DNA from 2 places in the Buttiauxella sp. AC038 genome. Region 1 is predicted to be linked to the other one. Evidence: predicted binding sites of a transcription regulator. Region 1 holds the regulator's gene; the other holds the start of a gene.
The links. Region 1 encodes LexA, which represses DNA repair genes until DNA is damaged. Its sites were predicted from a motif close to TNCTGTATGTACATACAGNA; they were not measured.
Positions count from the first base shown of each region.

Region 2: metR (HTH-type transcriptional regulator MetR) is a predicted target of LexA. The motif match lies at 5,198-5,217, and genes of this name have one in related genera.

Region 1 is NZ_CEEDCQ010000001.1:4,653,850-4,661,377, reverse strand. Features, by position in the region: gene plsB (glycerol-3-phosphate 1-O-acyltransferase PlsB) at 1-2,016, opposite strand, end outside; gene AC0IXI_RS22050 (diacylglycerol kinase) at 2,143-2,511, shown strand; gene lexA (transcriptional repressor LexA) at 2,620-3,228, shown strand; gene dinF (MATE family efflux transporter DinF) at 3,303-4,634, shown strand; gene AC0IXI_RS22035 (CsbD family protein) at 4,794-5,003, shown strand; gene zur (zinc uptake transcriptional repressor Zur) at 5,086-5,601, opposite strand; gene AC0IXI_RS22025 (cupin domain-containing protein) at 5,707-6,210, shown strand; gene AC0IXI_RS22020 (conjugal transfer protein TraF) at 6,382-7,528, shown strand, end outside.
Region 2 is NZ_CEEDCQ010000001.1:4,766,483-4,774,010, reverse strand. Features, by position in the region: gene rhtC (threonine export protein RhtC) at 27-650, shown strand; gene rhtB (homoserine/homoserine lactone efflux protein) at 786-1,403, opposite strand; gene pldB (lysophospholipase L2) at 1,483-2,475, shown strand; gene yigL (sugar/pyridoxal phosphate phosphatase YigL) at 2,507-3,313, shown strand; gene AC0IXI_RS22535 (carboxylate/amino acid/amine transporter) at 3,426-4,325, shown strand; gene metR (HTH-type transcriptional regulator MetR) at 4,213-5,166, opposite strand; gene metE (5-methyltetrahydropteroyltriglutamate--homocysteine S-methyltransferase) at 5,288-7,528, shown strand, end outside.

The sequences.
Region 1 (7,528 bases):
TTCATTAAGCAGCGCATCCATTTCACTGGCAAGTTCAGCTTTTTCCCAACGCAGGAACAGCTCAGACTTCAGCATTGGGTAGAGTAGCTCAACCTGACGCAGAAGCTCGCTACGGGAAATGTGGCGATGCTGCGTGATAATTGCAGCCAGCAGAGAAGGCAACACCAGCATATGCAGGATGTTGTTACGGTAGTAAGTCATCAGTACTGCCTGCTCACGCGGCAGAATGATGATGTCACCAATCGTATCTTTCTCTAATTCAAACTTGTTCATCTGCAACGCATGTTCGATAAGCGCTTCTGCTGGCTGATCTGGTGCGGTCGCATCCGGTGAATACGGCACATTACGCAACAGGCTCAGGTAACAGTTGAGCTGTTCGGTCAGTTGTTCGCGCGTCAGTGAACGCTGGCGCGATGCCAGGAGCGCGGTACAACACAGGTTCATGGCGTTTGCCGCGCCTGCATTGTTAATACGCACCATCAGTTCGGCAGCAATTTCATTAACCGTTGGCGTTAACCATGCCGGGCGAATGGATTCAATCGGGTCGATTGAATCACGCCACTCAGGCACTCGCTGGTTGAGGAATGTCATCAACGGCATAGGTTCGCCGAAGTTAACATAGCCCTGGCCGAGGTTACGCAGCTTGCTCAGCCCACGAACCATCTGCATGAAGCTTTCTTTTTCTTTGGTCGCACCGCGCAGTTCTTTTGCGTAAGTCCCCACTTCCATTACATGCTCGTAGCCAATGTAAATTGGCACCAATGTAATTGGACGAGTACCGCCACGCAGCATGGCCTGAATGGTCATCGACAGCGTGCCGGTTTTCGGGTCAAGCAAACGGCCGGTACGAGAACGGCCACCTTCCACAAAGTATTCAACGGAATAGCCACGGCTAAACAGCTCGCCAAGATATTCACGGAACACGGTGGAGTAGAGTTTGCTGCCCTTAAAGGTACGGCGAATAAAGAACGCGCCCAGGCGGCGGAAAATCGGGCCTGCTGGCCAGAAGTTCAGGTTGATACCCGCCGCAATGTGCGGAGGAACCAGCCCCTGGTGGTAAAGCACGTAAGACAAAAGCATGTAGTCCATGTGGCTGCGGTGGCAGGGAACATAGACAATCTCGTGGCCGTCGTGAGCCAGTTGGCGTACACGTTCTGCATTATGAACGTTAATGCCCTGGTACAGGCGGTTCCACGTCAGACCTAATACGCGGTCGGTCAAACGCACGGCTTCATAGGAGAAGTTCGCCGCAATCTCTTCCATCAAGGCAACAGCATTTTGCTGTGCTTTTTCATGGGAGATTTTCTTGCTGCGCGCTTCATCTTCTACTGCACGGGCAATAGCTTTTGAGGCCAGAAGTTTGTTAAACAGATCCTGACGTACCGGCAGACGCGGGCCTACAGTCGCTAAACGCTGGCGAGCAAAGTGCATACGCGCCACGCGTGCCAGTTTTTGGGCGATTTTTTTATCTGTACCGTGATCGGTTGCCATCTGGCGCAGCGAAACAGGTGCCGAGAACCGCACAAAACTGTCGCGCCCAAGCCAGGATACCGCGAAGAATTTCTGAATGCCGTTAAGCATCTTCAGTGGCGGGTTAACTTCGCCTTTTTCGCGACCCGGAGAGCGGCCAAACATCACCGATACCGGCACCATCTGCACATCCAGATTTGGATTGCTGCGGTGCAAGTCGAGATAATCATGGAATAGCTTGATCGACTCTTCTTTTGGCGTGTAATAAGTGAACACGCGCGGGCCGCCATGGATAAAGACATAGCGCGGCAATACCGCACCGTCGATCTCTAATGGCTCGAGAGGGTCGGGCAAGTTGTGCGCGAGGCATTGCGCGCGCAGGGTTAATAAGTCCGCCTTTGAGTTATACGGCAGAACGTACATTATTGGGCGTGTGGGATCTAAGCCCAGTTCGGCCTGTGGATCTGCCGGAATGGACTTGCTCTTTACCAGAACGCCTAATGGTAAATTAAGTAATTTGTAGTAGATTCTTGGCCAGCCTGACATAAACGATGTAAAGCCTCAGGTTAATGATGCAAATTCGCCGCAAGAATATCAGAATCTCACCCAGATTTCTGTGGCGTTATAATTTTGACAAGCATTGATGCAAATAATTTGAAAAGGTTTCCTAAAATGGCGAGCAGTACCACTGGACTTACCCGTATCATCAAAGCCGCAGGCTACTCATGGAAAGGGCTCAAAGCAGCCTGGATCAATGAAGCAGCTTTCCGCCAGGAAGGCGTTTCTGCCGTTATCGCCATTGCCATCGCATGTTGGTTAGATGTCGACCCCATTACCCGCATTCTACTTATCGGCTCAGTCGTGTTGGTCATGATTGTCGAGATCCTCAACAGCGCTATCGAGGCTCTTGTCGACCGTGTTGGCACTGATTATCACGAACTTTCCGGGCGAGCCAAAGACATGGGCTCGGCCGCAGTATTAATTTCAATTATCCTCGCGGTAATTACCTGGGTCACGCTGCTTTGGTCGCATTTGCGGTGATCTTTCCAGAATAGTTAAGTGCCTGGTTTTTTGCTTAATTTGTGGTTCCAAATTGACCTTTGACTGTATATACTCACAGCATAACTGTATAAACACCCAGGGGGCGGAATGAAAGCGTTAACTACCAGGCAGCAAGAGGTGTTTGATCTTATTCGGGATCATATCAGCCAGACCGGCATGCCACCGACTCGTGCCGAGATTGCTCAACGTCTGGGGTTCCGTTCTCCGAACGCCGCTGAAGAGCATTTAAAAGCACTTGCCCGTAAAGGTGTGCTTGAAATTGTTTCTGGCGCATCCCGTGGTATCCGCCTGTTGGTGGAAGAAGTGACCGGTATTCCACTGGTTGGGCGTGTTGCTGCAGGTGAGCCACTCCTTGCACAGCAACACATCGAAGGCCATTATCAGGTCGACCCATCACTGTTTAAACCAAATGCCGACTTCTTGCTGCGCGTCAGCGGTATGTCGATGAAAGACATCGGCATTATGGATGGCGATCTGCTTGCGGTTCATAAAACCCAGGATGTGCGTAATGGCCAGGTTGTTGTCGCGCGTATCGATGATGAAGTTACCGTTAAGCGCTTAAAACAACAGGGCAACACCGTTCATCTGTTGCCAGAAAACAGTGAGTTTGAACCGATCGTGGTTGACCTACGCGAGCATAACTTCTCTATTGAAGGGCTGGCTGTTGGGGTTATCCGCAACGGCGACTGGCTGTAAAATCTCTTTAGGTGATGCGCATTTAAAGTGCGCATCACTGCCTTAATTATCTTTGATCTCCTTCAGGAGATGTCATGCAATTATTCTCCACAGCGGATCGTGCGCTCTGGCGCCTCGCTTTACCCATGATTTTCTCCAACATTACTGTTCCGCTGCTTGGCCTTGTCGATACGGCTGTTATTGGTCATCTGGATAGTCCTGTTTATCTGGGCGGTGTTGCCATTGGTGCGACAGCAACCAGCTTCCTGTTTATGTTGCTGCTGTTTTTGCGAATGAGTACCACAGGTTTAACTGCTCAGGCTTTTGGTGCCAATAATCCCTCAGCGTTAGCTCGTGCACTGGTGCAACCATTATTACTGGCACTAGGGGCAGGGGTGGCAATTGTCTTACTGCGCGATCCCCTCATTTCACTCGCTTTACAAATTGTCGGCGGCAATCAGGATGTGCTCGTACAAGCGCAACGCTTTCTTGAAATCCGCTGGCTGAGTGCGCCAGCCTCGCTTGCCAACCTCGTTTTACTGGGATGGTTGCTAGGGGTTCAATACGCACGAGCTCCGGTTATCTTGCTGGTAGTCGGCAATCTTCTGAATATCGTACTGGATGTGTGGCTGGTGATGGGGGTGCACCTTGATGTTCAAGGGGCGGCACTTGCGACTGTTACTGCTGAATACGCGACATTTTTCATCGGATTGCTGATGGTGAAGAAGGCTATGGGCTTGCGAGGTATCAGCTTTGAGATGCTCAAACAGTCCTGGCGTGGCAATGTTCGGCGCTTACTGGCGCTTAATCGGGACATCATGTTGCGCTCGTTATTACTGCAAGTGTGCTTTGCTTCAGTCACCATCTTTGGTGCGCGCTTAGGCAGCGAAATTGTCGCCGTCAATGCGGTGTTAATGACTCTCCTGACGTTTACCGCTTATGCGCTTGATGGTTTTGCCTATGCTGTTGAAGCTCACTCCGGGCAAGCTTATGGTGCAAAGAATCGTGGTCAATTGCTCGAGGTTTGGGGGGCAGCTTGTCGGCAGGCGGGTTTAGTCGCGCTCATGTTTGCCGTGGTGTATGCCCTATTTGGCGAGCAAATTGTTTCTCTTCTGACGTCCATTTCCCAATTACAGCTACAGGCCGATCGTTATCTCCACTGGCAGATTGTGTTACCCGTGGTTGGTGTCTGGTGCTACTTGCTGGATGGGATGTTTATTGGCGCGACAAGAGGCGCTGAGATGCGTAATAGCATGGCGGTTGCCGCTGTTGGTTTCGGCCTAACGCTCTTCACTGTTCCGTATTTAGGCAACCACGGGTTATGGCTGTCTGTAGCGGTATTCCTTGCTCTGCGGGGGCTGGCGTTAGGTTGGATTTGGCGTCGTCACTGGCAGCAAAATAGCTGGTTTAACAATGTACAAAGTTAAGCCGTATGGTTAAAGATTCTTAGTTTTCTCCCCACCACCATATCCTTGACTACAATTATTATCACGTCCAGCAGATAGAGTGGTGTTGGCCAAATGGCAGCACATTGGACGTTGGTAATTTTTTAGCAGTTCTTCCCCCCGAACGATGAGGATATTATTATGAATAAAGACGAAATCGGCGGTAACTGGAAACAGTTTAAAGGCACAGTAAAAGAGAAATGGGGCAAACTGACTGACGATGATATGACTGTCATCGAAGGCAAACGCGATCAGCTTGTCGGTAAAATTCAAGAGCGTTATGGGTACGAAAAGGATAAGGCAGAGGAAGAAGTCGTTGATTGGGAAACTCGCAACAAATACCGTTGGTAATTAGCTTCCCTCAGATGTGTTAACTCTCAGCCCTGCCCTGGTACATGGATGTACCGTTCCATTCAACTCAAATCCAACCAATCTAACGAGATTTCTTCTTCGACTGAACTGAGTGGTCATGCCCGCAAGCATCCGGGTGGCTACAAGCTTCAACTTCTGCACATGCGCTGCATAAGCCATGCGCCTCAATAACGTTATGATGCAAAGCAAACCCTAACTGGGCCGCCAGTTGGTGCATGATATCTTCCACACCTTCCGCACTACGCTCCTTCACCGCACCACATCGATCACAAATAAACATCGCAGATGAGTGAGTTGGCTGATCGATAAGATTGCACAACACATAGCTGTTAGTGGACTCTACACGGTGTACAAAACCTTGTTCGAGCAGAAAATCGAGCGCACGATACACTGTCGGGGGTTTAGCTTGCGGTTCGCTGGCACGCAGTAAATCCAGCAAATCATAAGCACTGATAGCGCCCGCTTGCTGAGTCAGCAAACGCAATACTTCAAGACGTTGTGGTGTCAGGCGCACATTACGCTGCTCGCATAGTTTTTCAGCCTGCGCTAACACGTTTTGTGAAGTCGTGATGTCCATCAGTATTCCCCTGTAGATTAGCCCTACACTTTATCACAACGCGCAAAAAACGCCGAGTGGTGCGCTTAGCCACAACCTTTTGAGATGACTATCCCGGAGTTTGTTATGAATAAACCTGATTGCATTCGCCACTGGAAGGAAATAGAAGGTGACGATGATTCGACTTATCCAGACAGCGCAGAACGGTTTTCTATTGGCGCGCCACTGGCCCGCAAACTGGGTCTTAATCGCCTTGGAATTCATCATGAGCGCCTGCTACCAGGTCGCCGCACATCTTATCCTCATGCCGAAAGCAGCGAAGAAGAGTTTGCTTATGTGCTCGAAGGGCATCCACAGGTGTGGATTAATGGGCACCTTTACCCACTTGAACCTGGCGATAGCGTTGGTTTCCCTGCTGGAACAGGTATCTGCCATACCTTTATCAACAACACAGAGCATGAAGTCCGGCTGCTGATTGTGGGGGAGGCAAACAAAGCTGAGAACCGAATTTATTACCCGCTAAACCCAGGCTATGCCGCACAGCGTCAGGATCGCTGGATTGACCATCCCCCGCAATTTTTCGGCCCGCACGACGGCCAGCCTTCACGAAAACCGAACGGTAAACTATAAATAAGTTTGCATGGAAATTTTGAACTCATAATCCTGAAGGATAGAAACGGGATTCCGATGGGCGAAACAGCCCACTTTTCAGCCTTTTATTCACAGCAATAGTCCGCCTCTGTTCAGTCATAACTGGCAGGGGCAGTTATTACATCTGATCAACAGACGGACGTGTGGTGAATGAAAAAAATGAAAACTTTGGCGGCGTTTAGCGCCGCATCTTTATTTATGGCAAATCACGCTTATGCGGCAGGCACATGGTCTGAAGCACGAAGTGATGCTATGGGTGGTACTGGTGTCGCTTCCGCGAGCTACGGAAGTGGGGTGCTTACGAACCCCGCTTTGCTGGCTAAGGCTAAGCAGGACGACACAGTGACGGTTATTCTGCCGTCTGTGAGTGCGCAAATTACGGATAAAGATAATCTGCAGGATCAGATTGATGACATTAGCGATAAGGTTGATCAATACAAAAACGTTATCGACGATCTCACCCTGCAGGATATCCTTTTAAATCCAAATGGTTCGCTCAACCAGTTTCAGGGTGCTGCGGGCGATCTGGCTGGAGAGCTGAATGATCTGAAAGGTAAAACGGCAAACGCGAAGGCGGGGGCCAGTATCGCAGTCAGTATTCCAAACGACGTGCTTTCAGTGGCTTTTGTCGCAAAAGCCTATGCACGAGCGCATGTTAGTTCTTCCATTGATCAGCAAGATATCGATTACCTCAATAGCATCGCAGGTTCTCGGGCAGTGGCCGGGGGCGTTGCGTTAGATGCCGCTATTAATGGCTCCGATGTTATTACCAGCAATCTGAACTCTACGGCTTCTGGCCGTGCAGCTATTGTCTCTGACTATGGCGTGGCGCTTGCGAAGGAGTTTGATCTCGGTGGAGTGCCGGTTTCTTTTGGCGTCACACCGAAGTTGCAAAAAACCTGGCTCTATAACTACACCACCTCAATTTATAACTACGACAGCAGTGACTGGAATAGCAGCCGCTATCGTAATGATGACACTGGTTTCAACGTGGATGCCGGCCTGGCGGCCGATTTCGGCGAAAACTGGACGGTTGGTCTGAGCGGTCAGAACCTGATTTCGCGTGACATTGATACCAAAGATATTCTGATCACCAATGGCAGAACCGGTGAGACAACTAACTACAAAGACACGTACCAGATTCGTCCATTGGTGACGGCTGGTGTAGCCTGGCATAACGATCTCATCACCCTCAGCGCCGATGGCGACCTCACCGAAACCAAAGGCTTCAAAAGCGAAGAAGACTCGCAGTACGTTGGCGTCGGTGCTGAAATTACGCCGTTGCCATGGCTTGCCG
Region 2 (7,528 bases), 110 kb from region 1:
ACTAATAATCTAGCGAGTTAATTCCTATGTTGATGCTATTTATGACCGTGGCGGTTCTGCATATTGTCGCACTGGTTACGCCTGGTCCGGATTTCTTTTTTGTCTCGCAGACAGCCGTTAGCCGTTCCCGAAAAGAAGCCATGATGGGCGTGCTGGGTATTACCGGCGGCGTGATGGTCTGGTCTGGCGTGGCGCTGCTCGGCCTTAACCTGATCCTCGAAAAAATGGCGTGGCTACACAGCATTATTATGGTCGGCGGTGGCTTGTATCTGTGCTGGATGGGTTATCAGATGCTGCGCAGTGCATTGAAAAAAGAAGCGGTTAAGCCGACTGAAGAGGTCAGTGTTGAGCTGGCTCGCAGTGGACGCAGCTTCCTGAAGGGCCTGTTGACCAATCTCTCGAATCCAAAAGCTATCATTTATTTCGGCAGCGTGTTTTCACTGTTTGTCAGTAATGATGTTGGCAGCGCCGAGCGTTGGGGATTATTCGTCATGATTGCTCTGGAAACCTTCGTCTGGTTTACCGTGGTTGCCAGCTTGTTCGCATTGCCGCAAATGCGCCGGGGTTACCAGCGCCTTGCGAAATGGATTGATGGTGTTGCCGGTGTTTTGTTTGCCGGATTCGGCATCCACCTGATCATCTCCCGATAATCCTTCCTTATAAAGCCAAAATAATTCGAGTTGCAGGTAGGCGGCAAGGGAGCAAATCCCCAGGAGCTTACTTGAGTAAGTGACTGGGGTTTGTGAGTGCAGCCAACACCCCTGCAACTTGAAGTATGACGGATATTACTGGCGTGCTGTAGCAAGCAGTGCGCCAACCAACATAAACAGCGAACCAAATACGCGATTCAACGCTTTCATCTGCTTTGGTCCTTTAATCCAGCCTGCAATACGTGTTGCAAGCCCCGCATAGCCAATCATCACAATAATATCGACCACTACAGTCGTCACACCGAGCACTAAATACTGCAACGCCTGTGGCTGGTGCGGTGAGATAAACTGTGGGAAAAGTGCAGCAAGAAAGACGATGCTTTTTGGGTTCGTCAGGTTCACAAAAATCGCGCGTTTAAACAGACGGCTGCGTGGTTGGGTGGTTGCCAGAGTATTCAAGTCCAGCGCACCCGCGGCACGCCATTGCTGAATACCAAGCCAGACAAGATAAGCGGCACCCGCCCATTTCAAAATTTCAAAAGCCAGCAATGAGTGTGAGAACAGCGCACCCAGGCCAATCCCAACCAGCAAGATATGAATCGCAAGCCCCGTTTGCAGCCCAGCAATCGACGCGGCAGCTCCCCGATAGCCGTGGCTAATGGCGGTGGTCATAGTATTAATTGCCCCGGAACCGGGTGACAGACTCAGAATTATTGTGGTCACGAGATAGGTTAACCACCACTCAACACTCATGTGAAATTCCCTGATCGAACACTTTTATGCCACAATACGCTATTGTTGATGAGCGTGCTACGAATCACAAAAAAGCGATATGACTCAGCATAAAAATGGATGGTCAAACAGGGAAAACGCCTTTGCGGCTTTCACCACCGGTCCACTGATGGACTTCTGGCGGCAGCGCGAAGAGTGTGAATTTTCAGGCGTCGACGAAGTGCCGGTACGCTACGTACGCTTTCGCGCGCAGGATCACGATAGGGTCATTGTCGTTTGCCCAGGGCGTATCGAAAGTTACGTCAAATATGCCGAACTGGCTTATGACCTTTTCCATTGTGGGTTCGATATTTTAATCATCGACCACCGTGGGCAAGGGCGTTCCGGGCGCATGCTTTCGGACTCACATCGCGGTCATGTGGCGAAATTTAGCGACTATGTCGACGACTTTGACCGCTTTTATCAGCACGAAGTCGCCAACGGTCCCTGGAGAAAACGCTACGCGTTAGCGCATTCCATGGGTGGCGCGATAATTACGCTGTGGCTTGAGAAAAACTCACAATGCTTTGATGCAGTTGCACTGTGTGCGCCGATGTTTGGTATTGCCTTGCGCTGGCCTGACTGGATGGTGCGCCATATTCTTGATTGGGCGGAAGGCCATCAGCGTATTCGTGAGGGTTATGCAATCGGAACAGGCCGCTGGCGTGCATTACCATTTAGCGTTAATGTCCTGACCCATAGTCGTGAACGTTACCGCCGCAACCTGCGTTTTTATGCTGATGAGCCAGCATTGCGGTTGGGTGGGCCAACGAATCACTGGGTAAGAGAAGGGATACTCGCAGGAGAACAGGTTTTAGCAGGAGCCACTGCTATCACCACGCCGATTTTTATCCTGCAGGCAGAAGAGGAGCGCGTCGTAGATAACCGAGCGCATGACCAATTCTGTGAGATTCGCGCCGCGGCGGGCCACCCTTGTGAGGGGGAAACACCTTACGTCATAAACGGTGCGTATCATGAGATCCTGTTCGAAAAGGACGATATGCGGACCGAAGCGCTGAATGCCGTCATCGCCTTTTTTGACAGGCATAATTAATCTGAATTTAACACCAGAGGTTCCAAATCCTATGTACCATGTCGTTGCGTCTGACTTAGATGGCACGTTGCTGTCCCCTGATCACACTCTCTCCCCGTATGCTAAAGAAACGCTGAAATTGCTCACCGCTGAAGGTGTTCATTTCGTCTTTGCAACGGGTCGCCACCATATCGACGTGGGGCAAATCCGCGATAACCTCGAAATCAAAGCCTACATGATCACCTCAAACGGTGCGCGTGTGCATGATACTGACGGTAACCTGGTGTTCAGCCACGATCTTGACCATGACATCGCTCAGGATCTGTTTGGTGTGGTGCAAACCAATCAAGATATCGTGACCAACGTCTACCGTGGCGACCAGTGGTTTATGAACCGTCACCGCCCGGAAGAGATGAAATATTTCAAAGAAGCGGTATTCAATTACACCCTGTTTGAACCAGGCTTGCTGGAAGCCGATGGCGTCAGCAAAGTGTTCTTCACCTGTGATTCACATGAAAAACTCCTGCCGCTTGAGCAAGCGTTGCTCGCTCGCTGGGGCGACCGCGTGAATGTGAGTTTCTCCACGCTGACTTGCCTGGAAGTGATGGCGGGCGGCGTATCGAAAGGTCACGCGCTTGAAGCGGTATCCAAAGCGATGGGCTACGGCCTGAAAGACTGCATTTCCTTTGGTGACGGCATGAATGACGCGGAAATGCTTAGCATGGCGGGTAAAGGCTGCATCATGGGCAACGCTCACCAGCGCCTGAAAGACTTACTGGCAGAGCTTGAAGTCATCGGCACCAACGGTGATAACGCGGTGCCGCATTACCTGCGCAAAATGTTCCTCGGCAAAGACTGATTCGTGATAAACGAGTGGTGAACTAATCACCACTCGTCAACCAAATAGTTCAACTTCTGCACATTCCCTTCGCTACAATGAAGCATTAATCTCCCGTAGTAGAGACTTCATCGTGCCGTTACTGATCATCACCACTATTCTGTGGGCCTTCTCTTTTAGCCTGATTGGCGAATACCTTGCCGGGCATGTCGACAGCTACTTTTCAGTGCTGATGCGCGTCGGGCTGGCGGCGATAGTGTTCCTGCCTTTCCTGCGCTTTAAAGGCTACAGCGCGAAAACATTGCTGCTGTATATGCTGGTGGGCGCACTGCAACTCGGCGTGATGTACCTGTTTAGCTTCCAGGCGTATCTCTACCTCACCGTTTCAGAATTCCTGCTGTTTACGGTAATGACGCCGCTTTACGTTACGCTGATTTATGACTTGATCAGCGGCAACAAGCTACGTTGGGGCTACGCATTGAGTGCCGGGCTTGCCGTGGTTGGTGCGGCGATTATTCGCTACGACAAAGTGAGCGATCACTTCTGGATTGGTCTGATGCTGGTTCAGGCGGCAAACATCTGCTTCGCCATCGGTATGGTGGGCTACAAACGGTTGATGGAAACGCGTCCGATGCCGCAACGTTGCGCATTTTCGTGGTTCTACCTCGGGGCGGCAGTCGTGGCTGTAACAGCCTGGTTTGCGTTGGGGAATCCGCACAAACTGCCGACCACTCATCTGCAATGGGGCATTCTGGTGTGGCTTGGTGTGGTGGCTTCCGGGCTGGGCTACTTTATGTGGAACTATGGCGCCACGCAGGTGGATGCGGGCACGCTTGGTATCATGAACAACGTGCATGTTCCGGCGGGGCTGCTGGTTAACCTTGCCATCTGGCAAGAACAGCCTCACTGGCCGAGTTTTATTATTGGTGGGTCGGTGATAATGGCTTCGCTATGGGTACATCGCCATTGGGTCGCTCCGCGTTCTTCACAAACGGCAGATGCTCGCAAGCGTGTGAACGCGTCGAGCGAATAAACGCTTCCGTTACCGGTTGGCGCTGCTCGCCATCGCGCACGGCGGCGTACAACCGGCTCCACAGTCCTTCGCCCAGGGTTTTGGTTACGACCAGACCCTGGCGCTCAACATTTTCCACTACCCAATGTGGCAGCGCAGCAATCCCCATGCGGGCTGACACCATCTGAATCAGCAGCAGCGTGTTATCGACACTTTTCAGCGATGGGCTGACGCCTGCGGGTTGCAGGAAATGGCGCCAGATATCGAGTCGTTGGCGCTGCACCGGGTAAATCAACAACGTTTCGCTGCTCAAATCTTCCGGTTCAATACGCGTTTTGCTTGCCAGCGGGTGATCCGTTGCCAGCACCAGGCGCACTTCATAATCAAACATTGGCGAATAATGCAGACCGCTGCGCGGCAGGATGTCGGACGTTAATACGATATCCAGCTCACTCTGTTGCAGTGCAGGCTGCGGGTCGAACGTCACGCCAGATTTGAAATCCAGATCCACCTGCGGCCAGGTTTTGTGGAAGTTTTCCAGCGCGGGCGTCAGCCACTGAATACAGCTATGGCATTCGATGGCGATGCGAAGCTGGGTCTGGTGCGGTTCGTTGCAAGCCTGCAGCGCACGGCTAATCTGCGGCAACACTTGTTCAGCCAGTTGCAACAGCACCTCGCCCTGAGGCGTAAACCGCAGTGGCTGACTTTTACGGACAAACAGGCGGAAACCCAGGCGCTGCTCCAGATCGCTGAATTGATGGGAGAGGGCCGATTGGGTTTGATGCAACGCGGCAGCCGCAGCGGCTAAAGAGCCGCAATTTCGTAACGCCTGTAGCGTCCGCAGATGTTTAATCTCGATCATGAAAGTCCTTCAATTCGGCATGAGCAAATTGCGCTTGAGGAATATACAGTACCTGTTGATTATAGATGTGTAAACATCTGGACGGCTAAATGCGTCGAATAATGAATATTGAGGAAAGAACATGACGATAAAAAATCACACCCTCGGCTTCCCTCGTGTCGGCCTGCGTCGCGAACTGAAAAAAGCACAAGAAAGTTACTGGGCGGGCAGCTCCACCCAGGAAGAATTACTGGCGGTAGGCCGCGAACTGCGTGCCCGCCACTGGGACCAACAAAAAGAAGCTGGCGTGGAACTGCTGCCAGTGGGCGATTTCGCCTGGTACGATCACGTTCTGACCACCAGCTTACTGCTTGGCAATGTGCCGGCTCGTCATCAGAACGCGGACGGTAGCGTCGATATAGATACCTTGTTCCGTTTAGGCCGTGGCCGCGCGCCAACGGGTACGCCTGCTGCTGCCGCTGAAATGACCAAATGGTTCAACACTAACTACCACTACATGGTGCCGGAGTTCACTAAAGGCCAGCAGTTCAAACTGACCTGGACACAGCTGTTGGATGAAGTAGATGAAGCACTGGCGCTTGGCCACAACGTGAAACCTGTACTGCTTGGGCCAGTGACTTACCTGTGGCTTGGCAAAGTGAAAGGCGAGCCGTTTGACCGCCTGAGCCTGCTGCAAGATATTCTGCCGGTTTACCAGCAGGTGCTGGCGGAACTGGCAAAGCGTGGCATCGAGTGGGTGCAGATCGACGAGCCTGCTCTGGTGCTGGAGTTACCGCAAGAATGGCTCGATGCGTTCAAACCGGCTTACGACGCGCTGGCTGGTAACGTTAAACTGTTGCTGACCACTTATTTTGAAGGCGTGACGCCAAACCTGAACACCATTACGGCGCTGCCGGTTCAGGGTCTGCACGTCGACTTCGTCCATGGTAAAGACGATATCAACGCGCTGCATCAGCAACTGCCCGCCAACTGGCTGTTATCGGCCGGTGTGATTAATGGTCGTAACGTCTGGCGTGCTGATCTGAGCGAAAAATATCAACAATTGCAGGCGATCGTCGGTAAACGTGATCTGTGGGTCGCTTCTTCCTGTTCTCTGCTGCACAGCCCAATCGACCTGAGCGTTGAAACACGTCTTGATGCTGAAGTGAAGAGTTGGTTTGCCTTCGCGCTGCAAAAATGTGCCGAACTGTCTTTGCTGACCGAAGCCCTGAACAGCGGCAATACTGAAAAACTGGTTGAATGGAGTGCGCCAATTCAGGCTCGCCGCCATTCACAGCGTGTCCATAATGCGGCCGTTGGCAAACGTCTGGCGACCATTACGGCGCAAGACAGCCAACGCCAGAGTGACTACGCCGATCGTGCCGTGGCACAGCGCCAGCGCTTTAATCTCCCGGCCTGGCCGACGACGACTATCGGTTCATTCCCGCAAACGACGGAAATTCGTGGCCTGCGCCTGGAGTTCAAAAAAGGTAACCTGGATGCGAATAACTATCGCACCGGTATCGCCGAACATATCAAACAAGCCGTTGCTGAACAGGAACGTCTGGGGCTGGATGTACTGGTGCATGGGGAAGCCGAACGTAACGACATGGTGGAATACTTCGGTGAGCACCTCGACGGTTTCGTGTTTACTCAGAACGGCTGGGTGCAGAGTTACGGTTCTCGCTGCGTGAAGCCACCGGTTGTCATCGGTGATATCAGCCGCCCGGAAGCCATTACTGTGGAATGGGCATCGTTCGCGCAATCCCTGACTGACAAACCGGTAAAAGGCATGCTGACCGGCCCGGTGACGATTCTGTGCTGGTCATTCCCGCGTGAAGACGTGAGCCGTGAAACCATCGCCAAACAAATTGCCCTTGCGCTGCGTGATGAAGTGGCGGATCTCGAAGCGGCAGGCATCGGCATCATTCAGATCGACGAACCCGCACTGCGCGAAGGTTTACCGCTGCGCCGTTCCGACTGGCAGGCGTATCTGGAGTGGGGCGTGGAAGCCTTCCGCCTGAATGCCGCCGTGGTGCGTGATGACACACAAATCCACACGCACATGTGTTACTGCGAGTTCAACGACATCATGGACTCCATTGCCGCGCTGGATGCAGACGTGATCACCATCGAAACCTCGCGTTCCGATATGGACCTGCTGGAGTCATTTAAAGAGTTCGAATATCCGAATGAAATTGGGCCGGGCGTATATGACATTCACTCACCGAACGTACCGAGCGTGGAATGGATTGAAGCATTGCTGAAGAAAGCGGCGGAAAGCGTTCCGGCAGAGCGCTTGTGGGTGAACCCAGACTGCGGCCTGAAAACCCGTGGCTGGCCGGAGACTCGCCAGGCACTGGCGAATATGGTGAAGGCTGCG